2 regions of the Lentzea miocenica genome follow, and region 1 is predicted to be linked to the other one. Evidence: predicted binding sites of a transcription regulator. Region 1 holds the regulator's gene; the other holds the start of a gene.

Region 1 (15,706 bases):
AGCTCCTCGCGCTTCTCGGCCAGCTCGGCGCGCAGGGCGTGCAGCCGTTCCACCGACGCGAGGTCGGATTCCTTGGCCAGCGCCATTTCCTCGATCTCGAGCCGGCGCACGGCACGTTCGACGGTGTCGATCTCGACCGGGCGGGAGTCGATCTCCATCCGCAGCCGGGACGCGGCCTCGTCGACGAGGTCGATCGCCTTGTCCGGCAGGAAGCGCGCGGTGATGTAGCGGTCCGACAACGTCGCCGCGGCGACGAGAGCGGCGTCGGTGATGCGCACGCCGTGGTGCACCTCGTAGCGTTCCTTGAGACCGCGCAGGATGCCGACGGTGTCCTCCACCGACGGTTCGCCGACCAGCACCTGCTGGAAGCGGCGTTCCAGGGCGGCGTCCTTCTCGATGTGCTCGCGGTACTCGTCCAGCGTCGTGGCGCCGACCATGCGCAGCTCACCGCGGGCCAGCATCGGCTTGATCATGTTGCCGGCGTCCATGGCCGACTCGCCGGTCGCGCCCGCGCCGACGATCGTGTGCAGCTCGTCGATGAACGTGATGACCTGGCCGGCCGAGTCGGTGATCTCCTTCAGGACGGCCTTGAGCCGCTCCTCGAACTCACCGCGGTACTTGGCGCCCGCGACCATCGAGCCGAGGTCCAGGGCCACGACCTTCTTGCCGCGCAACGACTCCGGCACGTCACCGGCCACCACGCGCTGCGCCAGGCCCTCGACGATCGCCGTCTTGCCGACGCCGGGTTCACCGATCAGCACGGGGTTGTTCTTGGTGCGCCGGGACAACACCTGCACGACCCGGCGGATCTCGGCGTCACGGCCGATCACCGGGTCGAGCTCGCCCTTGCGCGCGCGTTCGGTCAGGTCGACGCCGTACTTCTCCAGCGCCTTGTAGGTGCCCTCCGGGTCCGCCGACGTCACCCGCGCCGAGCCACGCACCTTCGTGAAGGCCTCGGTCAGCGCGTCGGGCGTCGCACCGTGCCGCCGCAGCAGGTCGGCCACCTGGCCACCGTGCTGCGCCAGCCCGACGAGCAGGTGCTCGGTGGACACGTACTCGTCACCCATCTCGGTGGCGAGCTCCTGCGCCTTGCCGAGCACCCGCACGGCGTCGCGCGAGAGTTGCGGGGCGGACACGGTCGAGCCGGACGCGCTGGGCAACGAGCGGGAGAGCTGCTCGAGCTCCTTGCGCACCTGCGCCGGGTCGGCACCTACCGCCGACAGCAACGGCGCGGTCAACCCGTCCGTCTGCGCCAGCAGTGCACTGAGCAGGTGCACGGATCCCACGTCCGGGTTCCCGTTGAGCGTTGCGGCCTGCACCGCCGCGGAAACCGCCTGCTGCGTCTTGGTCGTCGGGTTGAAAGCGTCCATTCCTCCACCTCGTGGTCAGCCTCCAGCATGGACCATCATCCCGCACAACGTCAGAAAAGTTGAGCGTGTTCCGCTCAACTATGGAACGTGACGAGCGTCCCCGAAAATCGCACGTCAGCTGACCCGGGTTAGGCGAAGATCTGCGCCATGACCTCCATCATCCACAACGTCACCGTCGACGCCCGCGACTCCTACGAGATCGCCTCGTGGTGGGGCCAGGTGCTCAACCTGCCGCTGCACCCGGACGACAACCCCGGCGACCCGGAGTGCATGGTCGTGCTGCCGAGCGGCATCAACTACCTCTTCATCAACGTGCCAGAGGGCAAAGAAATCAAGAACCGCCTGCACATCGACCTGCAGCCGACCGACGGCACCCGCGACCAGGAGGTGGAACGCCTGGTCGGCATCGGCGCGACGATCTTCGACGATCAGCGGCGCCCCGACGGCACCGGCTGGGTCACCATGCGCGACCCCGAGGGCAACGAGTTCTGTGTGGAACGCAGCGCAGCCGAACGCGCCGCGACCTCCTGATCGCTGTCACTCGAAAGCACCAACAGCTTGTCCACAGCGGAGACGGAGTTGTCCACAATCCGCTGTTCAGTATCCACAGGTGAATCAAGCTCAGTGGCGACCGTCTGTGCACTAGAACCCGTTGGGGTGACATCCACCGAGTCCCGCAGCGGCTGTTCCTTGATCAGCAGCACGGCGATCACCGTGAACACCGCGAGACCGGCGGCGATCAGGAACAGTTCACCCATCGCGTCGCCGTAGGAGTCCCGCACCACTGGGGAGAGGGAGCCGCGGTCGAGCGTCTTGGTGCTCACGTGGGCCGCCAGCACAGCGCCCAGCACCGAGACGCCGGCCGTCCCGCCCAGCGACCGCAGGAACGTGGCCGTGGAGCTGGCCGCACCGAGGTCCGCCATCCCCACGCCGTTCTGCACGGCCAGCACCAGGTTCTGCATGGTCAGCCCGACCCCGACACCCACCAGCGCCAGGTAGGCACCCATCAGCACCAGGTTCGTGCGGTGATCGATCGTGCCGAGCAACGCCAGCCCGATGACCAGCGAGAACGCGCCCCAGACCAGGTAGCTCTTCCACCTGCCGCTCTTGGCGATCAGCTGCCCGCTGACCGTGGACGAGATGCTCAGCCCCAGCACCAGCGGCACGGTCAGCAACCCGGCCTTGGTGGGCGAGAACCCGCGCGCGATCTGGAAGTACTGCCCCATGAACACCGAGGCCCCGAACATCGCCGTGCCGACCGCGATGCCACCGAGCATCGCCAGCACCACGGTCCGGTTCTTGAACAGGTGCAGCGGAATGACCGGCGAGCTGGCTCGCCGCTCGACGAAGTAGGCGCCGACGATGGCCAGCACCGCGCCACCGACGAAGAGGGCGCTCGCCCCGCTGATCCAGTCGAAGTTCTTGCCGGCGAACGACACCCACATCAGCACGAGGCTCACACCACCCGTGATGAGCGTGGCACCCAGGTAGTCGATCTTCACGTGCTGCTTCTTGGTGGGCAGGTGCAGCGTCTTGTGCAGCACGGCCAGCGCCACCAGCGCCAACGGCACGCAGACGAAGAAGCACCAGCGCCAGCCGGGCCAGTCGACGAGGAACCCGCCGACCAGCGGGCCGCCGACGGTGCCCGCGGAGATCACCATGCCGGTGTAGCCGCTGTACCTCCCGCGCTCACGCGGGCTGAGCAACGCGCCGACCACGACCTGGCCGAGCGCCTGCACACCGCCCATGCCCAGCCCCTGGACGACCCGGAACGCGATGAGCTGCTCCATGTTCTGACTCAGCCCGGACAGCACCGAGCCGACGACGAACAACACGATGCTGACCTGCAACAGCATCTTCTTGTCGAAGAGGTCCGCGAGCTTGCCCCACAACGGCGTGCTCGCGGTGGACGCGAGCAGCATCGCGGTGATGACCCAGGTGTACTGGGTCTGCGTGCCCTTGAGCTCGGCCAGGATCGTCGGGAGTGCGTTCGAGACGATGGTGGAGCTGAGGATCGCGACCAGCAGCGCTACCCAGATGCCGGACAGCGCTTCGAGGATCTCCCGATGCGACGAGGGCCGGTTCAAGCACACCTCCAGTAGTTAGTTGATGCCATACAACTATATCTGGAGATAGTTAGCTAGGCCAACTAATTCGGTGGCTGATCGGTCACACCCAAAAAGCGGGGACCTCACGTACCCGTTCAGTACGCAAGGTCCCCGCGTGCGGTCAGTTGGCGGTCTTGTCCGCCTTGACCCCGAAGAAGTCGCCGCCCTTGCGCTTGACGTCGTCGGTGCCCCAGTCCCGGACGCGGTCGACCGGGATCATCCGGGGGATGTGCTTGCGGCAGTGGATGTAGGCCTCCTGCACCTCGACCACCACCCACCGCTCGATCCGCCGGTCCTCCCCGGCGAACTCCGCGAACTCCTCCCGGGGCACGACCCGTGCGCGACCGTTCACGTGCAGCCCGATCAGGTCGTCGGCGAAGTCCACCATCAGCATCCCGACGTGCGGGTTCTCCATGATGTTGCCCAGGGACGCCATCACGCCGTTGCCGCGGTACTCGGGGTACACGACGGTCCGGGAGTCGACGACTCTCAGGAACCCCGCCGGCCCGGCCCGCAGGGTCGAGTCGCACTCCCCGTCGGCATCGGCGGTCGAGATGAACGCCATCTCCATCCGGCCCACGAACTCGGCCATCGCGGGGTTGAGGTGATCCAGGACCTGGTCCGAGTAGAAGCGTGTGGCGCGGTCCTGTGTCTCCAGGGCACATTGGAGGAAGTGCTCACCGCGTGAGCCAGGTAGCTCAACACGGTCGGGTGAGGTGGTTTCAGTCAGCTCAGGCAGGGACACGCGCCCAACCCAAGCACGCAAGCACGCAACCCGGTACAGACGGACCCTCACATTCACACTGTTGCGGTAACAACTAGTTGCGTACGGTAATCGTGCTTCGCTCGAAGGTGGCATCAAGGAGTCAAACAGCCCGATCAGGGGTTACTGTCCACCCTGTCGGGGGACGGATGCTTGACGAGGACGACAGCGCCTTGCTGGCGCCAATCAGATTGTGGAGACTGCGCGCGGACCATGACTGCGAACGCTGTGCTGAGCCCCATCCCTACCCCGCCTCACCGAGAACCTCCGCCTGGTGTCACCGCGATGGTGCGGATGATCCGGGAGAGCTTCGCGGTGGTGGAGCCGCATTCCGAAGAAGTGGCGAAGTTCTTCTACGGGATGCTCTTCTCGCTCTCGCCTGCCACACGCGAGATGTTCCCCGCGAACATGGAGGTCCAACGCAGCCGCCTGCTGCGGGCCCTCGTGCACGTGGTGCAGATGGTCGACCGTCCGGACGACCTCATCCCCTTCCTGCGTCAGCTGGGCCGTGACCACCGGAAGTTCGGTGTCATCAACGTCCACTACGAGGCGGTGGGGACCGCACTGCTGTCCGCGGTGAAGAAGTTCTCCGGTGCCGCCTGGACGCCGAAGGTCGAGATGGCCTGGGCCGAGGCCTACACGCTGATGGCGCGAGCCATGCAGGAGGCGGCCGACGCCGACAACGGGCCCGCGTACTGGCACGCGACGGTGCTGGAGCACCAGCGCGTCTCGTGGGACCTGGCCGTCGTGCGGCTGCAGCCCGACCACCCGGTCAACTACAAGGCCGGGCAGTACGTCAGCGTGGAGACGCCGCAGCGCAAGCGCCTGTGGCGGTACTACTCGCCGGCGAACGCCCCGCGTGAAGACGGCGTCATCGAGTTCCACATCCGGTCCGTCGACGGCGGCTGGGTGTCACGCTCGGTCGTCGGCCACACGCAGGCCGGTGACACCTGGCGCATCGGTCCGCCGATGGGACGTCTTTCGGTCGACCGCACGGCCGGCTCGGACATCCTGATGGTGGCCGGCGGCACGGGCGTCGCGCCGATGCACGCGATCATCGACGAGATGGCGCAGTACGGCGAGAACCCGCGTGTGCACCTGTTCTACGGCGGCCGCACCCGCGAGGACCTCTACGACCTGGACAACCTGCAACGCATCGCGACCACGAACCCGTGGCTCACGGTCGTGCCGGTGCTGGAGTCGGACCCCGGTGTCCGGGGCGTCGAGCAGGGCAGCCTGGCCGACGTGGTCACTCGTTACGGCGCGTGGGAGGAACGCGACGTCCTGGTCTGCGGCAGCCCCGCCATGATCAGATCGACGGTCTCCCGCATGCTGGTCGCCGGAACTCCGCTCGACCGGATCAAGTACGACCCGTTCACGCTGGACTAAGCTCGGCACGTCGAAAGCGACTGGCGTGCCGAGGGTGGAAGTGACCACCGGGAAGCGACGGCCGAGCGCACCGAACGCCTGGGTGCCCGGCGCGGAGTGATGCCGTGCTGCACGAAGTCGATCCCGAGATCGCCACCCTGATCCAGGCCGAACAACGCCGCCAGGCGAGCAAGCTGCGCATGATCGCGTCCGAGAACGACGTGTCGTCCGCCGTGCTTGAAGCAACAGGCTCGGTGCTGACGAACAAGTACTCCGAGGGCTACCCCGGCAAGCGGTACTACGAGGGCCAGCAGATCATCGACCAGGTCGAACAGCTCGCCATCGACCGGGCGAAAGCGCTGTTCGGCGTGGACCACGCGAACGTCCAGCCGCTCTCCGGCGCACCGGCGAACCTCGCCGTCTACCTGGCGTTCCTGCAGCCGGGCGACACCGTGATGGGCATGTCGCTCCCGATGGGCGGCCACCTCACCCACGGCTGGAACGTGTCCGCCACCGGCAAGTGGTTCCACGCGGTGCAGTACGACGTCCGCAAGGACACCGGCGTCGTCGACATGGACGAGGTCCGCACCCTCGCCCTCGCCGAACGCCCGAAGGTGATCTTCTGCGGCGGCACCGCGATCCCGCGCACGATCGACTTCCCGGCGTTCGCGGAGATCGCCAAGGAGATCAACGCCGTCCTGGTGGCCGACATCGCCCACATCGCCGGCCTGGTCGCAGGCGGCGCACACCCGTCACCGGCCGGGCACGCACAAGTGATCACCACGACCACGCACAAGACGCTGCGAGGCCCCCGCGGCGCGATGATCCTGTGCGACGCCGAACACGCCAAAGCCATCGACCGCGCCGTGTTCCCCGGCCTCCAAGGCGGCCCGCACGACCACACGACGGCCGCCATCGCCGTGGCACTCAAGGAAGCCTCACAGCCGGAGTTCCGCGACTACGCCCACGCGATCGTCGCGAACGCCAAGGCCCTGGCCGACGCCCTGCTGGACCGCGGCTTCGACCTGGTCTCCGGCGGCACCGACAACCACCTGATCCTGGTCGACCTCACCTCCAAACAACTGGGCGGCAAGCCGGCGGCCCGCGCCCTGGATCGCGCAGGCATCGAACTGAACTACAACGCCGTCCCCTACGACACCCGCAAGCCGTTCGACCCGTCCGGCATCCGCCTGGGCACGCCGGGAATCACCACCCGAGGCCTCCAGCCGTCTCAAATGCCGTTGATCGCAGACTGGATCGACCGAGCCATCACCGCCCACGACAACGACCAGGCCCTGGACCGCATCGCCGCCGAGGTCGAAGAACTACTCAGCACCCTCTAGCGCGGCAGCCGCAACCCGAACCTCTTCGAGCGTCCGGCGGGCGACTTCCCCGAAGTCCCCGCCGACCTCAAGCCACTCGCCGTACCCCCGCCGCAGCGCCAGCACACCCAACTCGGCAGCAACGGCCGCATCCAGCTCCGCCACGCCACGCCGCTCCAACGCCTCAACCATCGTGCGGGCAAACCCGGCCATCTTGAGCGCGTCCCTCTCCCGCAACTCGTCGTTGCCCGCAATCACCGCCAGCCGCCGAGGCCCGTTGGCACGCCGCTCCTCGGTGAACGTGACCGCGATCGCCACCAGCGCCCCCTCGACCGCCACCAGCGCCCCAGCCCCCTCAGGCGCACCACTGATCCCCGCGATCAACAACTCGACCAACTCGTCCTGGCCGCCGAACAACACCTCGCGCTTGTCCCGAAAGTGCCGGAAGTACGTGCTCTTGGTGAGCCCGGCCCGCTCAGCAATCTGCGCAACCGCCGTGTTCTCGTACCCCTGCTCGCTGAACAGGTCGAGCGCAGCACGCACCAACCGCTCCCGCGCGTCCGGCTCCCATCGACCCATGAGCCACATCCTAAGTGATGCGACTTGGTCCCATCACTCTGCTACGTTGATAAGACCAAGTCCCATCACTCACCGGAGTCGTTCCATGAAGGTCTTCGTCACCGGCGCCAGCGGCCACGTCGGCTCAGCCCTGGTCCCAGAACTCCTGCGAGCAGGCCACCAGGTCATCGGCCTGGCCCGCTCAGACACCTCAGCCACAAAACTCGTCACCCAAGGCGCCACCGCCCATCGCGGCGACCTGGACGACCTCGACGCCCTCCGCAAGGGCGCAGCCGAAGCAGACGCAGTGATCCACCTGGCGTTCAAGCACGAGGAAATGTTCAGGGGCGACTACAAAGCCGCCTCCGACGCCGACGTGGCCGTAGTCCGCGCCTTCCTGGACGAACTGTCCGGCACCACCAAGCCCCTCATCGGCACCGGCGGCACCCTGTCCTACTCCGGCCTGGGCCACACCGCCACCGAGGAAGAACGCGTCCCCGACGACCACAGCCGAGGCACCGCCCGAAACCTGATCATCGACGCCCACCACGTCCGAGGCGCCGTGGTGGTCCTGCCCCCAACCGTCCACAGTGAACTGGACACGGCAGGCTTCATCCCCATGCTCGTCAAAACCGCCCGCGCCACCGGCATCTCCGGCTACCCGGGCGACGGCACGAACCGCTGGTCCGCCACCCACACCCTGGACGCAGCACGCCTCTACCGCCTCGCCGCAGAAAAGGCTCCCGCAGGCTCAGTTCTGCACGCAGTAGCCGAGGAAGCCGTGACCATGCGAGAGATCGCCGAGGCCATCGGCCGAAAGCTGAACCTGCCAGTGGAAAGCATCCCCCTGGAACGAGCACAGGACCACTTCGGCCCACTGGCAAACATGGTCGCGCGAGACGCACCAACCTCCAGCGCACGCACGAAGGCGCTACTGGGCTGGGAACCAAAGGAACCCAGCCTCAGAGAAGACCTGAACGCCGGGTTCTACTTCGACCAGCAGTAAATCAACGCAAAGCCGAAGGCGAGCCGACCCGACGGCGAAGCCGAGGCGTCTTTAACGCTTGAAACGGGAGGTTCCGGTGGGTGGTCCCGTCACGAGTCGTGCCTCAGCTCTTGCGCTCTGGCCCGGCTTGTGACGGGACCACCCACCCGAACCGCACCACCCACGCAACGCAACTCCGCCCAAAGCAACAGGCGTGCCATCAACCCGCCGGTGGCGTGGACAAGGTCCTTGATCAGATTGGCGGGGTCCGGGGCGGAGCCCCGAAATCCCTGAACCGGAACCAACGCACCCAACCCGACCACCCGCATCAACGCCAAACTTCCAGCGCCATATGAGCTTCAGAAATCCTGCCGTCGGGGTCAGGCCCACCCAGCGCAGCTTCCTCAAGCACAGCAAGAGGTTCCACCCCACGCAACCACGTGGCCAGCGCCCCGTCAGCATCCTTGCTACCCACAACGTCCCCGACAAGCGCCGCCAACGCATGCGGTACCGCCAGGAAGTAATCCTGGATGACCGCCTGCTCCCGCGAGTCGCCCTCCGCATGGGCCTCGACCGCCAACCGCAGCCAGAAAAAGTCCGCATCAAGCGAACCACCTGCGATCAACTCCAGCACTCGCGGCAGCAGGTAGCGCCTGAAGCCCTCATCGCCGATCGTCCCCGACCGCAACCAGTACTTCTCAACCTGCCCAGCAGTCAGCTCACGCAACGCCACGGCAGTGAAAGGCGCGATGTCGGCCGGGTCGACGCAGTGATTGCAGAACTCGACCACTCGCGGACGTGGCGCTGCGAACAACTCATACAGACGCTCAATCACTTGCGAGGCTTCGGCTTCCACACCACCAGCGCGGTCTCCTGCCGAACCGGCACCAGATCCCGCCGATAAGAAGCGTGCACAGCGGCCGCAGCGGAATCCGCGGCCGCCAACGCGTTGGCCAGCTCCGCGGTCAACTCGGAAACCCGAGCCCGCAACGCATCCACCTGATTCTCCAGGTCGATGATCCGCTTGATCCCGGCGAGGTTCACGCCCTCGTCCTGCGAGAGCCGCTGAACCTCGCGCAGCAGCACGATGTCCCGCATCGAGTACCGCCGCCCGCCCCCGGAAGTCCGCCCGGGGGAAACCAGCCCCATCCGGTCATAGGACCGCAGCGTCTGCGCGTGCAGCCCGGACAGCTGCGCGGCCACCGAGATCACGAAGAACGGCGTGTCCTCATCAGTCCCAGGAGGGAACGGAAAACCCACCGAACTCACCGCCCTTCAAGCAGCGCGTTCAAATCTCCACGCGGGTCATGGTCACCGGTGACGTCCGCATACGTCTCGAGAGCCTTGCGGGCCTCGGACGACAGGTTGTTCGGCACGGCGACCTCCAGGGTGATCAGGAGATCGCCCGCGGTCCCGTCCCGCTTCGTGATCCCCTTGCCCCGAGCCCGCAGCACTCGCCCGGAGGCGGTTCCCGCAGGCACCTTCAAGGTCACCTTGCCGTCCAGCGTCGGCACGGTCAACGTCGTTCCCAGAGCCAGCTCGGAGAACGTCATCGGTGCCGTGAGCGTGAGGTCGTTGCCCTTGCGGCCGAACACGCTGTGCGGGTTCACGTGCACGCGCACGAACAGGTCACCGGAGGGTCCGCCGTTGCGGCCCGGTTCGCCTTGTCCCGCAAGGCGTATCCGTTGGCCGTCGTCAACGCCGGACGGGATGCGCACGGTCAGCGTGCGCGTCCGGGTGCTGATGCCGTCGCCACCGCATTCGGAGCACGGGTCGTCGATGATCCGGCCGGTGCCGCGGCAGTCGCGGCAGGGCTCGCTGAACGCGAACGCGCCCTGCGACCGCGTGACGAGGCCGGAACCAGAGCAGGTCGCGCAGACGTGCGGCGTGGTGCCAGGCTTGGCGCCCGAACCACCACACGTCGTACAGGCGGCAGGGGACGACAGGCGCAACGGCACCGTCGCTCCCTTGACCGCCTCGGTGAAGTCGATGCGGACGTCGGTCTCGACGTCCTCGCCACGACGCGGGCGGGTGGGCGAACCGGCCGCCCCGCCACTGCGCCGGTTGAACAGGCCGCCGAGCAGGTCGCCCAGGCCGCCGCCACCGGTGCCCTGCGCGGCACGGCCGAACAGGTCGTTGACGTCGAAGCCGCCGGCCCCGCCACCGAAGCCGCCGGGGAAGCCGCCGCCGCCCGCGAACAGACGGCGGGCCTCGTCGTACTGCTTGCGCTTGGCCGGGTCCGACAGCACGCCGTAGGCCTCGGAGACCGACTTGAAGCGGGCCTCGGCCTTGGCGTCGCCGGGGTTCGCGTCGGGGTGCAGCTCGCGGGCGAGCTTGCGGTACGACTTCTTGATCTCGTCCGCCGACGCGTCGGAGGAGACACCCAGCTCGCGGTAGAAGTCCTTCTCGATCCAGTCCCTGGCACTCACCGGATGTCTCCTCCTCTCGTCATTCCTGTTCGGCCTGCGGTGCGGCGGCAGGCTCGTGGTCCGTCACCGCGACGAGCGCGGGGCGGACGAGCTTGTCGCCGAACCGGTAGCCGCGGCGCAGGACGGCGGTGACCGTCGGTCCGTCGACGTCCGGGGACGTGTTGTGCTGCACAGCCTCGTGCACCGACGGGTCGAACGCCTCGCCCTCGTGCGCGAACGGCTCCAGGCCGGTCTTCGACAGCGTGGACACGAGCTTGTCCGCCACCGCCTTGAACGCGCCGGTCAGGTCGCCGTGCGCGGCGGCCCGTTCGACGTCGTCCAGCACCGAGAGCAGCTCGGAGGCCACGGACGCCTTCGCGTTGTTGATCACCGCTTCGCGGTCGCGTTCCACCCGCTTGCGGTAGTTCGCGTACTCGGCGGTGAGCCGCTGGAGGTCGGCGGTGCGCTCGTCGAGCTGGGACTTCAGCTCGGCGGCCACCTCGTCCACGACCTCGGCGACCAGGGGTTCGTCAGCAACAGCCGGAGCAGTGCCTTCCTCGGCAACGTGGGCCGGCACCCGGACCTCACCCGTTTCGGGGTCGATCCGGCGCCGGTCGTTCACGACTACCTGAGGCTGCTCCTCGTCAGGGGCGGCATGCCTCGGCTCGGTCACTTCTTCTCGTCCTCGTCCACGATCTCGGCGTCGACGACGTCGTCCTGGCCGGCCTTCGCACCGGCGCCGGCACCCGCGGCACCCGGCGCGTCAGCACCAGGGGCCTCGGCACCGGGAGCACCCGGAGCGTTGGCGTAGATGGCCTGGCCGATCGCCTGGGACTCGGTCGCGAGCTTCTCGACCGCCGTCTTGATGGCGTTGATGTCGGTGCCCTTGAGCGCCTCGTTCGCCTCGGCGATCGCGGCGTTGACCTTGTCCTTGATCTCGGCCGGGAGCTTGTCGTCGTTCTCCTTGACGACCTTCTCCGTCTGGTAGACCAGCGTCTCGGCCTGGTTGCGGACCTCGGCCTCCTCGCGGCGGCGCTTGTCCTCCTCGGCGTGCGCCTCGGCGTCCTTGACCATGCGGTCGATGTCGTCCTTCGGCAGCGCGGAGCCACCGGTGATCGTCATCGACTGCTCCTTGCCGGTGCCGAGGTCCTTCGCCGACACGTGGACGATGCCGTTCGCGTCGATGTCGAAGGTGACCTCGATCTGCGGCACGCCACGCGGGGCCGGGGGCAGGCCGGTCAGCTCGAACATGCCGAGCTTCTTGTTGTGCGCCGCGATCTCACGCTCGCCCTGGAAGACCTGGATCTGCACGGACGGCTGGCTGTCGTCGGCCGTCGTGAAGGTCTCGGAGCGCTTGGTCGGGATCGTGGTGTTGCGCTCGATCAGCTTGGTCATGATGCCGCCCTTGGTCTCGATGCCGAGGGACAGCGGGGTGACGTCGAGCAGCAGGACGTCCTTGACCTCACCCTTGAGGACACCGGCCTGCAGGGCGGCGCCGACGGCGACGACCTCGTCCGGGTTCACGCCCTTGTTGGGCTCGCGACCGCCGGTCAGCTCCTTGACGAGCTCCGCGACGGCGGGCATGCGGGTCGAGCCACCGACGAGCACGACGTGGTCGATGTCGCCGACGGAGACGCCGGCGTCCTTGATCACGTTGTTGAACGGCGCGCGGGTGCGCTCCAGCAGGTCGTTCGTGATGCGCTGGAACTCGGCGCGAGACAGCGTCTCGTCGAGGAACAGCGGGTTCTTGTCACCGTCGACGGTGATGTACGGCAGGTTGATCGACGCCTGCGAGGAGCTCGACAGCTCGATCTTGGCCTTCTCCGCAGCCTCACGGATGCGCTGAAGGGCCATCTTGTCCTTGGTCAGGTCGATGCCGTTGGCCGACTTGAAGCGCTCGACCAGCCAGTCGACGACGCGCTGGTCCCAGTCGTCGCCACCGAGGTGGTTGTCACCGGAGGTCGCGCGGACCTCGACGACGCCGTCACCGAGCTCGAGCAGCGAGACGTCGAACGTGCCGCCACCGAGGTCGAAGACCAGGATGGTCTGCTCCTTCTCGCCCTTGTCGAGGCCGTACGCCAGAGCGGCGGAGGTCGGCTCGTTGACGATGCGGAGCACGTTGAGACCCGCGATCTGGCCGGCCTCCTTGGTGGCCTGGCGCTGCGCGTCCTCGAAGTAGGCGGGGACGGTGATCACGGCGTCCGTGATCTCCTCGCCCAGGTACGCCTCGGCGTCGCGCTTGAGCTTCATCAGCACGCGCGCGCTGATCTCCTGCGAGGTGTACTTCTTGCCGTCGATCTCGTCGGTCTGCCAGTTCGTGCCGATGTGGCGCTTGACCGAGCGAATGGTGCGGTCGACGTTGGTGACGGCCTGGTTCTTCGCGGGCTGACCCACGAGGACCTCGCCGTTCTTGGCGAACGCGACGATGGACGGGGTCGTCCTCGAGCCCTCCGAGTTGGCGATGACCGTCGGCTCACCGCCCTCGAGAACGGCGACGACGGAGTTGGTCGTCCCCAAGTCGATGCCGACTGCACGCGCCATTGGAGTTCCTTCCGCTAGTACTTGTTGAGCGTTGCTGACTCAAGTTTGCCATCTCGCCCAACCTTGAGCCTACCCGACTCAAGCTTTCTGACTGTCCCAACGGACGGCAAAGTCTGGTTGTTCCCTCAGAACGCGAAGAAGGCCACCCCTTGTGGAGTGGCCCTCAACACACATCGACCCTCGGAACTCAGGCCGCGAACACCTGGACGTCCCCGGAGCCGGTGGTGAGGTTGAGTTCGAGTGACGCACCCGGATCGGTCGGCACGTGGATCGCCCGCTCACCGCTGCCCGACGAGCCGACGATCTTGAACGGGCCCCCTGGCACTCGGACGACGACCTCGCCGGACCCGGTGTTGGCCCGCACGGAGTTCGCCGCCGACAACATCAGTTCGATCCGCCCCGAGTCAGCCTTCGCGATCACCTCGCTCGCCATCGAGGTGGCGTTGATGTCCCCGGAACCGGTGCCGAGCAGCGCCTTGCCCCTGATCGCGTCCAGCACGATCCGGCCGGACCCCATGTCGGCCGTGACGGCGCCCCCGATCCGGCCGCCCTCGAAGTCACCGGATCCGGCCTTCACCTTGACGTCCCCCGCGATGTCGCGGGCGATGATCCTGCCGGAGCCGGTCCTGAAGTCGACGGCGGCCAGCCCCTCGATGGTCGCGTCCCCCGAACCGGTGTCACCGATCAGCGAGATGTCCGCGGACGGGACCAGCACCGTGTAGTTGATCTCGCAGTTCCTGCCGCAGCCGTCCAGCACGAGCGTGCTGCCCTCGATGCGGTGCGCGATGCCCGAGGGCTTGTTGTCCTTCATGTGCTCGACCTTGCGGTGGATCTGCGTCTCGGCCAGCCCCTGCTGGTACCGGATCGACACGTCCCCCGCGCCGTCCTCGCCACGCACCTTCACCGACGTGAACTTCTCCGCGACGACGTGGTCGTCCTGGAACTCGTACTTCATGATGCGAATGCCACAGCCCGTCAGCACTGTGAGCACCGCCCCCGCAAGCAACGCCACCAGCGCCGTCCTCATCATGTGCACAAAACTAGAGGTGGCGGTGCTCAGCTACACGGCAGTCAGCCCCCGAAGGCGGGGTGGGGTTGTCCCTACCTGATCCGGACGGAAGATCAGACCAGGTCTTCGAGGACCGCGCGCAGGGCCGGAGCGGTGCGCGCGGGGTCGTTCAGGAACCGGGTCGAGGCGAGCACGTACGCGGGTGCGATCCGTTCCCACATCAGGCCGTCGACCGGCACCTCGACGATGTGCAGCTCCACGCTCTGCGCCCACCGGCCGATCCGCGACTCGATGCCCCGCAGCACGTCGCCGATCGGCAACGCCGCGGGACTCTGCACCCGGTGCAGCTGCTCGATGCCCGGCTTCATCGCGAGCACCGCGGCCCGAGAAGCCGGTCGGGTCAGCAACGCCTCGGCGTCCTCGGGTGTCACGGGCTCGGCGCCCCGCGTGCACGCGTCCAGCGCGTCGGCCCACCAGCCCGGCCACTCGGCGGTCACGGCGGCACGGTCGACCCCCGCGGGCACCTGCACCGGCAGCGCCGGTTCCAGGCCCGGCACGTGCGGCTCGACGTCGACCGACAGGGCCAGGGTGTCGCGCACGTAAAGCGCTGCCAGCAGCCCGAGGCTCACCCCGTGGCCGATGCCGGACACCTCTCGCGCGAACTTCATGACTTCATTGTTCCCTCGTCGTGGCGGTGAAATCGTCGCGGCCGCGGATCAAGAAGGACACAATTGGCTCCAGCTCGTCCTCGTTCGGAGCAACGTCGGCGATCAGGCCCTGGATCAGCAGCCCGTCGACGGCCGCGAGGAACGCGCGGAACGCCACCGGGTCCGCCGGCCGCACCGCCTCCACGGCCAGGTCGAGCCACCTGCGCGCGGCCGCCTTCAGCTCGGGACGCCGACCGGCGAGCAGGTACAGCTCATATTCGGCGAGAGTGCGGCCGCGGTTCTCGTCGACCGCTTTCGCCAGGCTGCGCGCGATCTCACGGGCCGTGCCGCTCGCGACGACCTGCAGCACGTCGTCGCACAGCTCTTCGGCGGACCACAGCAGGGTGGCGATCAACAGGTCGTCGAGGGTCGAGAAGTAATAGGTCGGCGCCGTCGTCGGCACGCCTGCTTCCCGGGCCACACTGCGATGCGTCACGCCGGCGATGCCTTCGCGTTCGATCACGCGCAGGGTGGCCTCGATGATCGCGTGGCGCTTCTTCTCACCGCGCGCCTTGCGGCCGTCGATCTTCGGACTGGCTACGACTGCGGTCAGTGCGTCCTCCCGAG
Region 2 (15,706 bases), on a different contig from region 1:
GTTCCTCCTCGCCCAGGGCCACCTTCGCGGTCACCTTGCGCAGGACCCGCGAGAGGGCCCGCTCCAGTTGCCGCACACCGGCTTCCCGCGTGTACTCGCCCGCGAGCTGGTGCAGCGCGGCCTTGTCGAACGTGACGTCCTCAGGCGTGAGGCCGGCGCGTTCGATCTGCCGCGGCAGCAGGTGCCCGCTGGCGATCGTGACCTTCTCGTCCTCGGTGTAGCCGTCGAGCTGCACGAGTTCCATGCGGTCGAGCAGCGGCGCCGGGATCGACTCCAGCACGTTCGCGGTCGCGAGGAACACGACGTCCGAGAGGTCGAGCTCGACCTCCAGGTAGTGGTCGCGGAACGTGTGGTTCTGTGCCGGGTCGAGGACTTCCAGCAACGCCGCCGTGGGGTCGCCGCGGTAGTCGGAGCCGACCTTGTCGATCTCGTCGAGCAGCACGACGGGGTTCATCGATCCCGCCTCGCTGATCGCGCGGACGATCCGGCCCGGCAGCGCGCCGACGTACGTGCGGCGGTGACCGCGGATCTCGGCCTCGTCCCGCACGCCGCCGAGGGCCACGCGAACGAACTTGCGGCCCATCGCCCGTGCCACGGACTCACCGAGCGAGGTCTTGCCCACGCCGGGAGGGCCCGTCAGAGCCAGCACGGCGCCGGAACGACGTCCGCCGACGACGCCCATGCCACGGTCGGCACGACGCTTGCGCACGGCCAGGTACTCGGTGATGCGCTGCTTCACGTCGTCCAGGCCGGCGTGGTCCGCGTCGAGGATTTCGCGTGCGGCCTTGATGTCGTAGGAGTCCTCGGTCCGCTCGTTCCACGGAATCTCGAGAACGGTGTCGAGCCACGTCCGGATCCAGCCCACCTCCGGCGACTGCTCCGAGGTGCGCTCCAGCTTGTCGACCTCGGCCAGCGCGGCCTTGAGGACCTTCTCCGGCAGCTCGGCGGCCTCGACGCGGGCCCGGTAGTCCTCCTGCTCGGTGGCGGGCTTGCCGTCGAGCTCGGCCAGTTCCTTGCGGATCGCGGCCATCTGCTGGCGCAGCAGGAACTCCCGCTGCTGCTTCTCGACGCCTTCCTTGACGTCCTTGGCGATCGTCTCGTTGACGTCCAGCTCGGTCAGGTGCGCCTGACCCCACTCCACCAGCTTCTCCAGCCGCGTGGTGACGTCACTCGTCTCCAGCAGCCAGACCTTCTGCTTCTCGTCGAGGTACGACGCGTAACCAGCGAGGTCCGCCAGCACCGACGGGTCGTCGATCTGCTGGACCGAGTCGACCATCTGCCACGCACCACGCGTCTGCAGGATGTTCGTCACGAGCGCGCGGTACTGCTTCGCGAGCTCCCGCGTCCGCTCGGTGATCGGGGACTCGTCCGCGACCGTGGCCTCGACCCACAGCGCCGCGCCCGGCCCCGTGGTGCCCGTGCCGATGCGCACGCGCTTGGTGCCGCGCACGACGGCAGCGCGCTCGCCGCCCGGCAGGCGGCCCACCTGTTCGATCTCGGCCAGTGTTCCCACGGCCGCGTACTTCCCGTCCAGACGTGGAACGAGCAGCACTTGATGATTCGCCGCGGTCGTGGCCGCGTCGACGGCCGCGCGGGCCTCGGCGCTCGCGTCCGCACCGGAGATGCGGATCGGCACGACCATGCCGGGCAGCACCACGACGTCGTCCAGCGGCAGTACCGGCAGGGCCAGCGTCTCGCCCATCACATCATCCTCCAAAGTTGAGTCTGTACCGCTCAACCATCTGGAGCCGGGTGGTGTTCCCCTGAGGTGTTCGCTGTCAGCGAGCAAGCTCTGGCGAGTGGCTGACCAGCGAAATCGGCCCGCGCCGGACGGGCAGGGCGTCGCCTTCTTCGACGGTACGCCCGCTCAGGACGGCCGGGCGGGGCTCGCGGACCCGGTGAGTGTCGTCGTAACGGGTGACGTATCGGCCACCGACATCGGTTCGGGTGCACGACGGTGGACACCCGTGCGGCGACGAGCGAGGATGCGCGCGTGATGGAAGAGCTGAAGTGGGTCCCGTCCACGGTCGACGTCACTCGCCCGAGCGTGGCGCGGATGTACGACTACTACCTGGGTGGCTCGCACAACTTCGAGGCCGACCGCGCCGCCGCGAAGCAGGTGGAGCAGATCTTCCCCGGCGTCGCCCAGAGCGCGCAGGCGAACCGCTCGTTCCTGCGCAGGGTCGTCCGCCACCTCGCGGCGCAGGGCGTCGACCAGTTCCTCGACCTGGGTTCGGGCATCCCTACCGTGGGCAACGTCCACGAGATCGCCCAGCACGACAACCCGGACGCCCGCGTGGTCTACGTCGACTTCGAGCCCGTCGCCGTCTCGCACAGCAACGCCCTGCTGGCCGACAACCCCAACGCCAACGCGATCCTCGCCGACCTGCGCGCGACCTCGTCGGTGATGGCCGGCGCCCGCGAGACGCTCGACTTCTCCCGGCCGATCGGCGTGCTGATCATCGCGGCGCTGCACTTCGTCCCGGACAGCGACAGCCCGTACGAGGCCGTCGCCGAGTACATGTCGGAGCTGCCCTCCGGTTCGTACCTGGCCATCACCCACGCCACCTGGGACACCCTCAACGCCGAGGAACGCGCGGAGGCCGCCGAGATCGCCAAGATCTACAGCAGTTCGGACAACAAACTCACGATGCGCACGCACGCCGAGGTCACCCGGTTCTTCGACGGCATGGAGATGCTGGAGCCGGGCGTGGTCGTGGTCAACGACTGGCGCCCGGACTCCTTCGAGGACAACCACACGGGCATCTACGGCGCGGTCGCCCGCAAGCCCTGAAGCAGGCGGTCCCGGATCCCGTTCGTCTCGCGGTCGGTGAGGGTGCGTTCCGGCGCCCTCATCGTCACGCGGAGGAGCACGTTCTTCTGGCCCGGCCTCGCTTCCAGCCGGTCCTGGACGTGTGCCGGCAGTCGTTCGGCCGGGGTCTCGCTCAGGATCGTGATCTCCTCGATCACGTCCTCCGGCACGAGCGCGCGGATCCGATCGCCCAGCGTCTCGATGTCCTCGTCGACGTCGGCCATGATCGAGATGTCCCTGACGGCCGCCGGGTGCCGGGAGCTCGGCCGGTACTCGTCGAGGTCCAGCATCTGCGTGGCGATCCGCGGGTCGGTGTTGCGCAGCAGCCGGATGTCCGGGATTCCCTTGCGCAGCATCAGAATCCGGTCCAGACCCAGACCCATCGCGAGACCGTGCGGATGGTCTTTGAGGACGTGCCGCGCGGCTCGTCCGCACTCGCCGATCTCCACCCACTCGCCGTCGTCCCACACGTCGATCTGCTTGCCGTGCGTGGTGTACGGGTGTTGCGCGTCAATCGTGCGGTATCGCTTGCCGGGCAACAACGTCGTGACGACCGTGTCGATGAGGTCGCTCAGTTGTTCCTGTCGCCGGGAGATCCGCCAGACGTCCAGCTGGTGCGGCGTGCCGGTGTGCAGGCGGTCGACCGTGTCACGGCGGTAGACGAGGCCCGGGCAGAGCAGCGTCACGTCCGGGATCGCCGCACGCAACGCCGGTGGGATCATCGCCGTTGTGTGGCTGCGCAGCATGCACGTCTCGCTGACGTACCTGGTGTAGCGGGCTTCCCTGGTGATCGCGTCCGCCGGATAGCCGAGGTGCTCGTAGTTGTGCTCCACCGGGACGAGCGGGTGGTGGCGGACTTCCAGGGCGTTGTCGACGGCAGCCTTGAGATCGGCGATCAACAGCTGCATCGCGTGCGGGCCCTGCGCGGGATCGGTGAGATCACGGACGTTCAGGGCGTGCACGAGTTCATCGGTGCGGTACATGGGACTTCCCGTTCTGCTTGGCCTGAGTGGGGTGCGGAGTCCCCCGGACCAACGGGAAGGTTTTTAGGCGCGCGCCACCGCCGCGGGTCGGGGGTGGCTAAATCGCGTCATGACCTCAGGCTAGCGCGCCTACTCGGGTGGCGTCAGCCGCAAATCCGGATCCACCGGCGGCGCTCCGTCGAACGGCCCGGCGTCCTTCAACCGCCCGACCTCGTCCAACGCGATCTCGATCCCTGCCCGGTCCGGATCACCGTCGGCCGGCGGAGTGCGGAACCACTCGTGCAGCTCCTCGGGAATCTCGAACCGGGCGAGCAACTCCTCGTACATCGCGTCGCGGTCAGCGGCCTGCACACCGAGCTCCTGGTACTCGCGCACCGCCATGCGCAGCCGGATCCAGCGGTAGCGGTCGGTGTTCCGCTGCTGCTCGAACCGCTCGCGCAACAGGTCGCCGGCCTTCTGACCGCGCAACGCCAGCCGCCGGATGGTGGCCGGCGGCATGAACAGGTTCGTGCCGCCCTCGTCTCCCGCCTGCCGCACGTGCGCGATCCGGCCGCGGTAGCCGGGGAGCGCGGACTGCATGGTGTCGCGCCAGTCCAGGAACGTGTCCAGAATGGACACGAGAAAGCCCGGCACGGAACCCAGTGTCTTGTAGGGCGTGCCGGACGTCGACGCGTCCTGCTCCGGCAGCCACACCTCGGCCGTGTCGCCGTTCGGGTAGGACTGGAGGCTCAGGCCGAACGTGGGCCAGCGCGGCAGCAGCGAGTCGAAGAAGTGGATCGGGAAGTTGCTGGTGATGCCGCCGTCGGAGAACCAGTGCACGCGCCCGTCCCGGCACAGCGGCACCGCGGCGATCAGGCCGGGGAACGACAGCGACATCCGCACTGCCAGCACAACGGGCAGCCGGTCGCGGGACGGCAGGTCCCGCAACGGCATGTACTCGTGCTGAGGGCACTTGGTGGCCGTCTCCGGCCCGTTCATCTGCTCGACCACCCGGCGCGGCAGCACGTACCCGAGGCACTCCTCGCAGTACTGCCAGCTCTCCTTGAACGGCAACCGGTACGGCCGCCCCTGGGACAGGTCGGTCGTCATCAGCACCAGGTTGATCTCGCCGAGGTCGCCGAACGTCACCGCGTGCTCGGTCCCGGCCAGCGAGTCGAGCTGGTCCGCGATCCAGTCGGCCAGCGGCGGCACACCGGTGGACTTCGGCATGCCCGCCAGCCGGTCGAGCCACGAGGGCGTGAAGTCACCGGTGCCCGGCACGAGTCCGAAGTGGATGGACCGGGCGTTGTGCTTCAGGAACTTCTGCATCGCGTACCCGTAGGTGACGAACAACGCGCTGACCGCCGCGAGCGACAACACCAGCCACACCAGCAGAACGATCGCGGCCGTCGCGTAATGCCGTGAGAACACCAGCCCGAGCACGAGCGGCACCGCGGCGAACACCCACGCGGGCCACGGCAAACTCGACCGCAACGGCCACAGCACCATCACCACGCAGGCGAGTGCGAGCACCACCACCAACGTCGCGAGCCAGCCCGGATACGCCAAGGGCGCCAGCCACGCCGAGTACAGCACCGGCCCGCCGAGCCACAGCAACGTCATCAGCGCCAGCACCGACTTCGCCCGCATGCCGATGGCACCCAGCAACGCGAAGAACAGGCACGAGATCGCGCTGCGCCCAGTGGTCTCCCGCCGCTGCATGGACGCGACCGCGATCCGGTACAGCGCACGGGTTTTCTCGTTGGGCTGGAACAACTGCGCGAGCCGCCACTGGTCCGCACCCGTGCCGGAGGTGAACCAGTCGATCAGCTTGGTGAGCTTCTCGAAGCCGCCGGACGCACGACCGCGCTCGGCGGCCGCCGTGAACCCCGCGGCGATCGCCCCCGCCGACGCGCCACCGATCTGCTTGAACTCGTAGTGGCGCGCCAGCGACGCGACGGCGAGCGGATACACGACGCCGCTGGTCGTGCCTCCGCGCATGGTCAGGTCGCAGTAGCGGTCGTACTCCATGTGCCCATGATCGCGCGATCAGAAGCATTCGTCGTGAAAGTTCACTCGGACGCCATCGAACCGATCTCCACCCGTTGACTTGCTTGCTCAGTCGGACTCGGTCTCGACCGTCTGGCGATAGAGAAGTTCGTAGAGGTGTGCGCCTTTGATGAGAACGGAGGCTTCGACGGGACGTTCGCCGTCGCTGTAGACGACACGCAGTTGGCGGATCACCGGTGTTCCGTCCGGAAGATCGAGTGCCTCGGCCTCCGTCATCGTCGGGGGACGTGCCGAGATCCGGTCGACGAACGCTCGTTGGGGAAATCCGAGCTCTGTCAGCACCTGCGGAGCGCCTCCGCGGATCTTCGCGGGCTTGCCGAGGCTGCTGCCGACGGCGATGTCGGCTGGGTAATACGACGCCGACAGCTCCACGGGCTGGTCGTCGTGGAAGAGGATTCTGTTGCGAACCACGGCTGTTGCTCCTGGTGCCAGCCGCAATCCATCGGCGACGTCCGTCGGTGGCACAGCGGCGGCAACGGCGAGCAGCTCGTAGCGGAAACGGCCCGGCGCAGGCGCGATGTAGGTGGCGGCGTCAACTACGAACGGCTTTCTGTCGCGGACGTAGACACCTTTGCCCACATGGCTGTCGAGGAAGCCTTCATCCTTCAACACCTTGAGCGCGTGCTGAATCGTCGCGTTCGCCGCTCCGTACTGCGCGACGAGCTGTGCGGTGGACGGAAGCTGGGTCCCTGGGCTCAGGTCACCACGCATGATGAGATCGCGCAGGTCTGCTGCGATCTGCTGGTGCCTGGGCCGTAGGTCACGTGCGCGGGGCAAAGCCGGCTCCTCGTCGGGACGTCGTCATCGCGGTCATGGCGTCAGCTCGTAGCGCAACTGTCGCCCGTCGGCCGTCATCGTCATGACGCTGGCTTCGGTGGGAAGATCGTTCTCGGTGAACAGCGTGCGCGCGAGCACCAGCACACAGGACGGTTCGCCGAGTTGCAGAGTCGTCTGCTCGTCCGCAGTTGCCAGGCGCGCGCTGACGTCCTCGCTGATCCGACGCGGTGGGTGACCGAGATCGGCCAGGAGGGCGACCGCGCCGCCGGGGATCTTGCGCGCCTCGGCCAACCGAGTGCCACGAGCCATGGTCGCGGGGTAGTAGGAGTCGGTGAGCTCGACAGGGCGACCGTCGAAGAGCATGAGGCGACGCCTGACGACCACTGCTTCGCCTGAGGTCAAGCCGAGCATGCGGGCGATGGTCGCAGGGGCGGCGACCTCCTCCACGCTGAGCAGCTTCTGGGTTCCGACGCCACCGTGCTCGGCCGCCTCGGCACCCCATGCGTCCCCGCGCTGACCGCTTGCGTACGGCATCGACACGCTCGTCCACGGGCCGACGTTCGTCATCGCTCGCTCTCCTCGGGCTCGCTGTTGCGCCATCGTTGACCTTAGTCGCAAGGTGGCGCGCCCACTCCCCAAATCTTGCTGCCTTTCGGATATCGCAGTAAGGTTTGCCGGTGAAGGGGTGAAGCGATGAGCAATCCGGTCTTGTTTTCTGAACTGCGCCGGCGACTGGCAGACCACCTCGACCTCGTGTCGCGGATCGCCGTCGACGGTGACGGCGCGTCTGTGCTGGCGATGGCGAGGCGGGAGGTGCCGCAGCTGGTCGCCGCGTTGCGGGTGCTGGTCGATGAGCATCAGCCGGATGAGAACGGTCAGTGCAAGCGGTGCCGGAGCGGGCCGATCTGGCGACGGGTCTCGTCGCCCTGCCGGATGTTGATCAACGTCCACCTCGCGACGGGTGCGGCAACGGCGACGACGCGGGAACGCACGTGCTGGCGGCCGCGGCGACACCGGGCAGGGAGCTAGACGTGCCGAAGAGAGTCTCCACCGCGCGTGGTCGTGAATTCGGTGCGTGTGTGCGGGCGGCCATCGCGGCCGCCGGTCTGACCTCGCGCGCCGCGGCCGAAATCCTGAACTGGGACGAGGCCAAGGTTTCGGACGTGGTGAACGGCAAAGGCGGTGTCAGCGAGGTCGAAGTCGCCCTGCTGCTGGGCGTTTGCCGGGTCAGGGCCACCGAAGTCGCCCGCCTGCTGAAGCTGTACGGAGGAATGGATGTCCGTGGCTGGTGGCAGCAACACGGCACATGCACGCCCATCCTGCCTCGCACGGTCGTTGAACACCTGAAGTTGGCCGAGACACTGACGGTGTGGCACACGCACGCGGTGCCGCTCTTTCTGCAGACGGCCGACTACATGCTTGAGGTGCTCATTGCGTCCTCCACCTCACCTGCAGACGAACTGCAGGAACGGATTGAAGCCCAGCTCGCGATGCAAGGACTGCTTCGGCGTGATGTCCGATGCACCATCTACGTCCACGAGCTGGCGCTCCGCCTCCCGATCGGAAGTGATGAGGTGCAAGCAGAACAGCTGTTGCACCTGATGTTCATGGCGAATCGCCCGAACATGGCGATCCGGATCGTGCCCGCAGCGCGCGGGGCGCACGCCGGCATGGCCGGGCCGTTCACGCGGTTGAGCTTCGCGAAGTACGAGCCGATGGTGTGGGTGGAGACCGAGAACTCCAGCCTGTTCTTCGAGAGGGCTGACGCGATCAACGGCTACGAGAAGGTCATCGGCTCGCTTGATGCCGGGGCCTTGGACGAGATCGAGTCCAAGGCCCTGGTGTTCCAGCAGTACGACACGCTTCGTGCTGCCCGCGGCTAGGTCACCAAGTGTCCTCAGTCCGCGACCGCCGCCAGTTCGGCCGGCGTGCCCGACATGATCACGCGGACGTGTTCGGTCACCTTCTCCACCGGCCAGTCCCACCACGCGATCCGTTCCAGCAGCTCGACTTCCTCGTCGCTGTACCGCCTGCGCAGCAACTCGGCCGGGTTCCCGCCCACGATCCCGTAAGCGGGAACGTCCGCCACCACAACCGAACCAGCGGCGATGATCGCCCCGTTCCCGATCCGCACGCCCGGCATGATCAGGGCGTTGTAGCCGATCCACACGTCGTTGCCCACCACCGTGTCCCCGCGGCTGGGCGCGCCGAGAGCGATGTCGAGCGTCTTCTCGCCCCACACGCCGCCGAAGATCGTGAACGGGAACGTCGACACGCCGGCCATGCTGTGGTTGGCGCCGGACATGATGAACCGGACACCCTCCGCCAGCGCGCAGTACCGGCCGATGACCAGCTTCTCGGCGCCGAAGTTGTAGAGCACGTTGCGTTGCTCGAACTGTTCGGCGTGATGCGGGTCGTCGTAGTAGGTGTACTCGCCGATCTCGATCTGTGGGTTCTTCACCAACGGCTTGAGCAGCACCGTGCGTGCGTAGTCCGGCAACGGGTAGAGGTTGTCGGGGGAGGGAATGGTCACGGTGCTCCGATCGGTTCCTCGCTGAACTGCGTGCGGTACAACTTGGCGTAGTGGCCTTCCAGCGCCAGCAACGCCTCATGCGTACCACGCTCGACGATCTGCCCCTTGTCCACGACCAGGATCTGGTCCGCCGCCCGGATCGTCGACAGCCGGTGTGCGATGACCAGCGACGTCCGGCCGGCCAGAGCCTCGACCAACGCCTCCTGCACCGCCGCTTCGGAACGCGAGTCCAGGTGCGCGGTCGCCTCGTCCAGGATCACCACGCGCGGCTTGGCCAGCAGCAACCGGGCGATGGTCAGCCGTTGCCGTTCGCCACCGGACAGCCGGTATCCGCGCTCACCCACCACGGTGTCGAGCTGATCCGGCAACGACGCCACCAGATCCGCCAGCCGGGCCCGCGTCAGCGCGTCCCAGATCTCCTCGTCCGTGGCGGTGGGTGCGGCCAGCCGCAGGTTCGCGCCGATCGACTCGTGGAACAGGTGCCCGTCCTGCGTCACCATGCCCACGGTCTCGCGGATCGAGTCGAACGACAGGTCGCGAACGTCCACACCGGACAGGCGGACGGACCCGGAATCCGTGTCGTACAAACGAGGCAGCAGCGACGCGATCGTCGACTTGCCCGCACCCGACGCGCCGACGAGCGCGATCAGCGAACCGGGCTCGGCGACGAACGAGACCCCGCCGAGAATCTCCTCGCCGCCACGCGTGTCGAGAGAAGCGACCTCCTCCAGCGAAGCCAGCGACACCTTGTCCGCGGACGGGTAGGCGAACTTGACGTCGGAGAACTCGACGGAGACCGGCCCGTCCGGCACGGTCACCGGCGAAGCCTTCTCCTTGATCAACGGCGGCAGGTCCAGCACCTCGAAGACGCGCTCGAACGACACCAGCGCGGTCATCACGTCCACCCGTGCCCCGGCCAACGCCGTCAACGGCGCGTACAGGCGAGTCAGCAGCAGCGCCAGCGTCACGATCGTGCCCGGCGCCATCTGCCCGGCGAACGCGAAGTAGCCGCCCAGCCCGTAGACCAGCGCCAACGCGAGCGATGACACCAACGTCAGCGCGACCAGGAACAGCCACTGGGCCACCGCGGTCCGCACGCCGATGTCGCGCACCCGCCGTGCCCGCGCGCCGAACTCCATGCTCTCCAGCTGCGGCCGGCCGAACAGCTTGATCAACGTCGCACCCGGCGCGGAGAACCGCTCGGTCATCTGGGTCGTCATCGCCGAGTCGAGGTTCGCCGCCTCGCGGTGCATGGACGCCAAACGCTTGCCCATCCGCCGCGCGGGGATCAGGAAGATCGGCAACAGCACCATCGCGAGCACCGTGACCTGCCACGACAGCGTCAGCATCACCGCCAGGGTCAACACGAGCGCGATCACGTTCGTGACGACACCGGAGATGGTCTCGGAGAACGCCCGCTGCGCCGCGATCACGTCGTTGTTCAGCCGCGACACCAGCGCGCCGGTGCGGGTCCGGGTGAAGAACGCGATCGGCATCCGTTGCACGTGGTCGAAGACGGACTGCCGCAGCCGCAGGATCAGGTCCTCGCCGACCCGCGACGACTGCCACCGCTCGGCCAGGGAGAACCCGGCCTCCAGCACCGCCACGCCCGCGATGGCCAGTGACAGCCACACCACGAGCGAGAAGTCGCGGCCGGTGATGATGGTGTCGACCACGCGTCCGGCCAGCACCGGCGAGGCCACCGCGAGCACGGCCGCGACCGCACTGGTGGCGAGCAACGCGTACACAGCCCGCCGCTGCGGGCGGGCGAACCGGGCGACACGCTTCAACGTCGCCCGGCTCACGCGACGGTTTTTCTCGTCCTGCATCGCGCTTTCGAGCGCGTACCAGGCGTTGAAGTCGATGTTCATGAGGACCAGTCTCGAACTTCGACCTATGACGAGGTCAAGCTGTTTTCAGGAACTCGTCGACCTCCGCCAGGGCCGCCGCACGCACTGGCTCAGGCGAGAGGAACAGGTCGTGCATGCCTGCCTTGATCTCCACGACCTTCACCGATGATCCGATCTTCGGACCCCACTTGCGCATGCCCTCGACGTCCAGCACCGCGTCGGCCTTGGAGACGTCCTCGCTCCACTGCTTGGCGTTCAACATGCTCTTGTCGGAGTGCAGCACCAGAACCGGCACCCGCACGTCGAGTCCGTTGTGGACCTTCTCCTGCGCCACGAGGATCGCCCGGATCCACCCGGCCAGCACCGGGAACCCCGCGAGGGGCTTCCACTTCAGGTCGAAGTCCCACTCGCCGTTGCGCGAGCTGTGGATCGCCGCCCCGTACGCCTCGCCGAGGTTCGCGCGGACCTTCACCTTCGGCGCGATCTGGCCGATCAGCTTCACCACCTGCCGCATGAACGGCGGCTCGACGACGTCCAGCCAGGGGCTGTTGAGCACCAACGCGTTGATCAACTCGCTGGCGCGGCGTTCGTGCGCCCACAACGACGTGGTGAGTCCACCCGTCGAGTGCCCCATGAGCACCACACGCGAGTGCTCTTCACGAATCACGGCGATCGCGGCGTCGATCTCCTCGAAGTACACGGCCATGTCGGTCGTGTAGTTCGGGACCTCGCCGTCGCGCAGTGACCGCCCGTAGCCGCGCAGGTCCACCGCGTAGAAGTCGTAGCCCTGGGCCGTGTAGTGCTCGGCCACGTGCTCCTGGAAGAAGTAGTCCGCGAAGCCGTGCACGTAGAGGATCGCGCCCCGGTCGTTGGCCGCGGCACGCCGGCGGACCAGGGTCGCTGATGCCCCGCCGCGCAACGGCAGAACGGTGGTGTCTTCGTCGCTGCTCACCGCGCAAGTTTGCAACCATCCGGCGCCGATTCCGTGCAGCCTTGTCCGGATCGTGTCTAACCTGGGGAGGTGACGGGGGATATTGAGCAATCATCGAGGGTGCGCTTCATGGGCATCAGCCCGCGCGCCTATGAGCATCCTGCCGACCGAGGCGCCCTCGCGGTGCTGAGGGCGGTGCCCGCTGTGGCACCGATCCTCAAGGCGGTCGCGGCGGCCTTCTCCGAACGGGGTGAGCGCCTGCTGCAGGTGGCTTCCTCCGTGCGAGTGGGCCCGAAGCAGTACCCGCAGCTCGATCGCATCCGCAACGAGGTCGCCGCGACGTTCGACCTCGACACGGTGCCCGAGCTCTACGTGCAACGGCACCCGGTCGAGGCGGCGTGGACGAGCGGCATCGACACGCCGTTCATCGTGCTGACCACCGGCCTGGTGGACCTGCTGGACAACGAGGGCCTGCGGTTCGTCATCGGCCACGAGATGGGCCACGTGATGTCGGGCCACGCGCTCTACAACACGCTGCTGCGGCGCCTCATCGGCATCCAGCAGTCCTTCGCGTGGGTGCCGGCCGGCGCGCTGGCCATGCGCGCGGTCATCGCCGCGCTGCGCGAGTGGCAGCGCAAGACCGAGCTGTCGTGCGACCGGGCGGGCCTGCTGGCCTGCCAGGACCCGCAGGCCGCGCTGCGCGCGCACGTCGCGCTCGCGGGCGACCTCGGCGGCCAGGTCGACATCGCCGAGTTCCTCGCCCAGGCGAAGGAGTACGAGGAGGTCGAGGACATCCGCGACAGCATCCTCAAGCTCCTGCACACCGAGGAGCGCACGCACCCGCTGGTCGTGGTGCGGGCCGCCGAGCTGCAGCGCTGGTCGGCGAGCGAGGAGTACCGCGAGATCCTGACCGGCACGTACGCGCGCCGCGAGGACGACCGGCCGACGACCAACCTCACGGACGACGTGAAGGCCGCCGCCCGGTCCTACAAGGAGTCCATGAGCACCTCCGCCGACCCGTTGATCAAGACGATCAACGACATCGGCGAGGCCGTCATGGGCGCGGCGGGCAAGGTCTGGAGCAAGGTTGCTCCGAACGGAGCAGCTGAGTAGCTACCATCTGGAGTCATGAGACGACTCCTTGTGTTGGTTCTTTCCGCATTGCTGGCGTCAACAGGCACCGCTGCCGCCGACGAGCAGGTCGTCGGCGGCGAGCGGGCCTCCATCGAGGTCAACCCGTGGGCCGTCTACCTCACCGACGACCGCGGTGCCCTGTTCTGCGGCGGCACCATCGTCGCGCCGGCGAAGGTCCTCACCGCGGCGCACTGCGCACTCGGCCGCTCGCCCGCTGACCTGCGCGTTGTCGCCGGCCGCGAGGACAGGCACGATCGTGAGGCCGGAATGTCGGTCACGGTCTCGGAGATCTGGATCCACAAGCAGTACGTCTCCGCGGACGAGGGCGAGGACGTGGCCGTCCTGACCCTGAAGAAGGCGCTGCCGTACACCCCGCTGCCCATCGCGGAGCTGTCCGATCGGGAGCTCTACCAGCCCGGGACGCAGCTCAGGGCGCTCGGCTGGGGCCGCACCAGCGAGAACGGCAAGACGTCCCGCTACCTCATGCAGGCCACCGTGCCGGTGCTGCCGGACGACTTCTGCGTCGACGCGTACCCGCAGTTCGTGAAGACCGACATGTTCTGCGCGGGCTACGAGGGCGGCAGGATCGACACCTGCCAGGGCGACTCCGGCGGCCCGATCGTCGTCGCGGGCAAGCTCGTCGGCGTCACGTCGTGGGGCGAGGGCTGTGCGCGCAGGGGCAAGCCCGGGGTGTACGTCCGGCTCTCCCGGTACGCGAAGGACCTCCACCCGATCGTGGATGCTCTGCCGCCTGTGGTGACCGACCCCTAGACCGCTGAGCGGAGTTCCCGGATCAGATCGGCCCGGTAGCGCAGTCCCGCCGACTCCGCTCGTTCGATCGCCTTGTCGTACAACGCTTTGTCCTGGGTCAGCGCGGCCTTGCCGGCGAGCGCGCGCACCTCGATGATGCGGAACTCCGCGTCGATCGCTCGCCGCAGCACCTCGTCGTACTCGGCCGGTGAACGGTTGACCTCGGCGAGCGCGAGGCACGCGTCGACCTCGATGAACATGTCGTCGTCGCCGGCCAGTTCGAGCGCGCGTTCCGCCTGCTCGCGTGCTTCCGAACGTCTGCCGGTCGCGATGAGCAGCTCCGCGTACTCGACCCGCGCGGACATCTCGATGGGCCGCAGGCCGTGACGTTGCGACAGGTCCAACGCTTCGTGGAACGCTTCTTCGGCTTCGGCGTGCTTGTGCTGTGCCGCGAGCACGACACCGAGGTTGTTGAGGCCGTTCGAGGTGTGCTGAAGGTCGTTGATCTCCCGTGCGAGCGTCACCGACCGCCTGAGCGACTCCTCGCTGGAGTCGAGCCTGCCCAGTTCCAGCTCCACCAGGCCGAGGTTGCCGAGACCGCCGATGAGCTGCGAACGCATGCCGTTCGGTCCGTAGAGCACGAGCGCGGCGCTGAGATTCTGACTGGCCAGGTCGAGTTCGCCGAGGTCGTGGTAGATCCCGGCGAGGATGTTGAGCGCCGTCGCCTCCTCCGCCTGCCTGCTGGCGGCGCGGAACTCTGCGATCGCCTGCTCGCAGTGCCGGATGGCCTGGCGGTGCTCGCCGAACCGCCAGTCGAGGTACGCGAGGCACACCCGCATCGCCGCGGCCCGTTGCCCGGCCTCGTGGCTGAGCGCGGCCTCGGCGACGATCCGGAGTTCGCCGTAGTAACCGGACTGCAGCAGGTAGGCGCGCATCGCCACGACCAGCGCGGCGTCCTTCCGCTCCTGGGCGAGCGCGACGAGGTTGAGCCTCTCCGTCTCGAACCAGGCCATCGCCTCCGCGCGGTCCGCGAACGCGACCTGGTCGGCCGTGGGCGGCAGCAGCCGGGTGAAGCCGGCGTTGAGCGCGGCGTCGGCGCCGTCTGCCCGCTTGAGGTACCAGTCGAAAACCGCCTGCCGGTCCTGCGCAGTGGTCCGCTCGTGGGCGTACAGGCGCAGGAGGTCGTGCAGCTGGTAGCGATCTCCGTTCTGCTGCACCAGGTTCGCCGCGACCAGCTCGTCGATCGAGGTGCTCACCAGACCGCTCGGGATGTCCGGCCCCGGCACGGCGCCCAGGTAGTCGAACGTGCGCCGGGCCCGCTGCGACAGCTTCCGGTAGGAGAGGTCGAACGTGGCCTGCACGGCCGTGTCGTCCTCGATCTCCAGCGCGTCGAGCCGGTGCTCCCGCAGCTCGCCGACGTAGTCCGGCAGATGGCGTCCGGCGAGGTTCGCCCCGGCGATCCGCAACGCCAGCGGCAACCGCGCGCACAACGCGATCAGCTCGCTCGTGTCCCCGTCGACACGCATGCCCTTGAGCAGCTCATGCGCCTCCTGCTCGGTCAGCACACCCAACCTGACCTGCGTGAACTGCGGCATGTCCTGTCGGCTCGTGATCAACGCGGCACAGCCGGGCGTGCCGGGCAGCAACGGCGTGATCACCTCGGCCGTCGCGTTGTCGAGCACCACCAGCACCCGCCGGTTCCTGAGCAGCTCGCGGTAGTCGTCGTTCGGCCCGCCGCCCAGCGCCTTCACGAACCGCGCCAGCGCCTGCTCGACCGTCATCGACGGTCCGGTGGAGTACCCGCGCAGGTCCACGTACAGCTGCCCGTCCGGGAACTGAGCGCGCAACCGATGCGCCTCCCGCACCGCCAGCACCGTCTTGCCGACC

The links. The regulator HspR, encoded in region 1, represses chaperone genes until heat shock. The targets are predictions, from matches to a motif close to ANNTTGAGTNNNNNNNACTCAANNT.
Region 2: a site for HspR is predicted at 1,717-1,741, ahead of lon (endopeptidase La). Genes of this name have one in related genera too.

Annotation. Positions count from the first base shown of each region.
Region 1 is NZ_JAXAVW010000004.1:212,192-227,897, reverse strand. It holds gene clpB (ATP-dependent chaperone ClpB) at 1-1,370, opposite strand, end outside; gene SK803_RS06885 (VOC family protein) at 1,518-1,901, shown strand; gene SK803_RS06880 (MDR family MFS transporter) at 1,799-3,457, opposite strand; gene SK803_RS06875 (pyridoxamine 5'-phosphate oxidase family protein) at 3,600-4,223, opposite strand; gene SK803_RS06870 (FAD-binding oxidoreductase) at 4,527-5,630, shown strand; ZMP/ZTP riboswitch at 5,637-5,721, shown strand; gene SK803_RS06865 (serine hydroxymethyltransferase) at 5,735-6,952, shown strand; gene SK803_RS06860 (TetR/AcrR family transcriptional regulator) at 6,935-7,510, opposite strand; gene SK803_RS06855 (SDR family oxidoreductase) at 7,596-8,495, shown strand; gene SK803_RS06850 (hypothetical protein) at 8,803-9,330, opposite strand; gene SK803_RS06845 (heat shock protein transcriptional repressor HspR) at 9,306-9,734, opposite strand; gene dnaJ (molecular chaperone DnaJ) at 9,740-10,903, opposite strand; gene grpE (nucleotide exchange factor GrpE) at 10,923-11,555, opposite strand; gene dnaK (molecular chaperone DnaK) at 11,552-13,423, opposite strand; gene SK803_RS06825 (DUF4097 family beta strand repeat-containing protein) at 13,611-14,453, opposite strand; gene SK803_RS06820 (hypothetical protein) at 14,546-15,100, opposite strand; gene SK803_RS06815 (TetR/AcrR family transcriptional regulator) at 15,105-15,692, opposite strand; gene SK803_RS06810 (DMT family transporter) at 15,689-15,706, opposite strand, start outside.
Region 2 is NZ_JAXAVW010000022.1:164,211-179,916, reverse strand. It holds gene lon (endopeptidase La) at 1-1,702, opposite strand, end outside; gene SK803_RS26605 (SAM-dependent methyltransferase) at 1,997-2,794, shown strand; gene srmL (PheS-related mystery ligase SrmL) at 2,767-3,795, opposite strand; gene SK803_RS26595 (patatin-like phospholipase domain-containing protein) at 3,925-5,805, opposite strand; gene SK803_RS26590 (GntR family transcriptional regulator) at 5,893-6,621, opposite strand; gene SK803_RS26585 (GntR family transcriptional regulator) at 6,655-7,188, opposite strand; gene SK803_RS26580 (hypothetical protein) at 7,315-7,650, shown strand; gene SK803_RS26575 (DUF5753 domain-containing protein) at 7,653-8,504, shown strand; gene SK803_RS26570 (CatB-related O-acetyltransferase) at 8,519-9,154, opposite strand; gene SK803_RS26565 (ABC transporter ATP-binding protein) at 9,151-11,025, opposite strand; gene SK803_RS26560 (alpha/beta hydrolase) at 11,060-11,956, opposite strand; gene SK803_RS26555 (M48 family metallopeptidase) at 12,065-13,048, shown strand; gene SK803_RS26550 (S1 family peptidase) at 13,064-13,840, shown strand; gene SK803_RS26545 (tetratricopeptide repeat protein) at 13,837-15,706, opposite strand, start outside.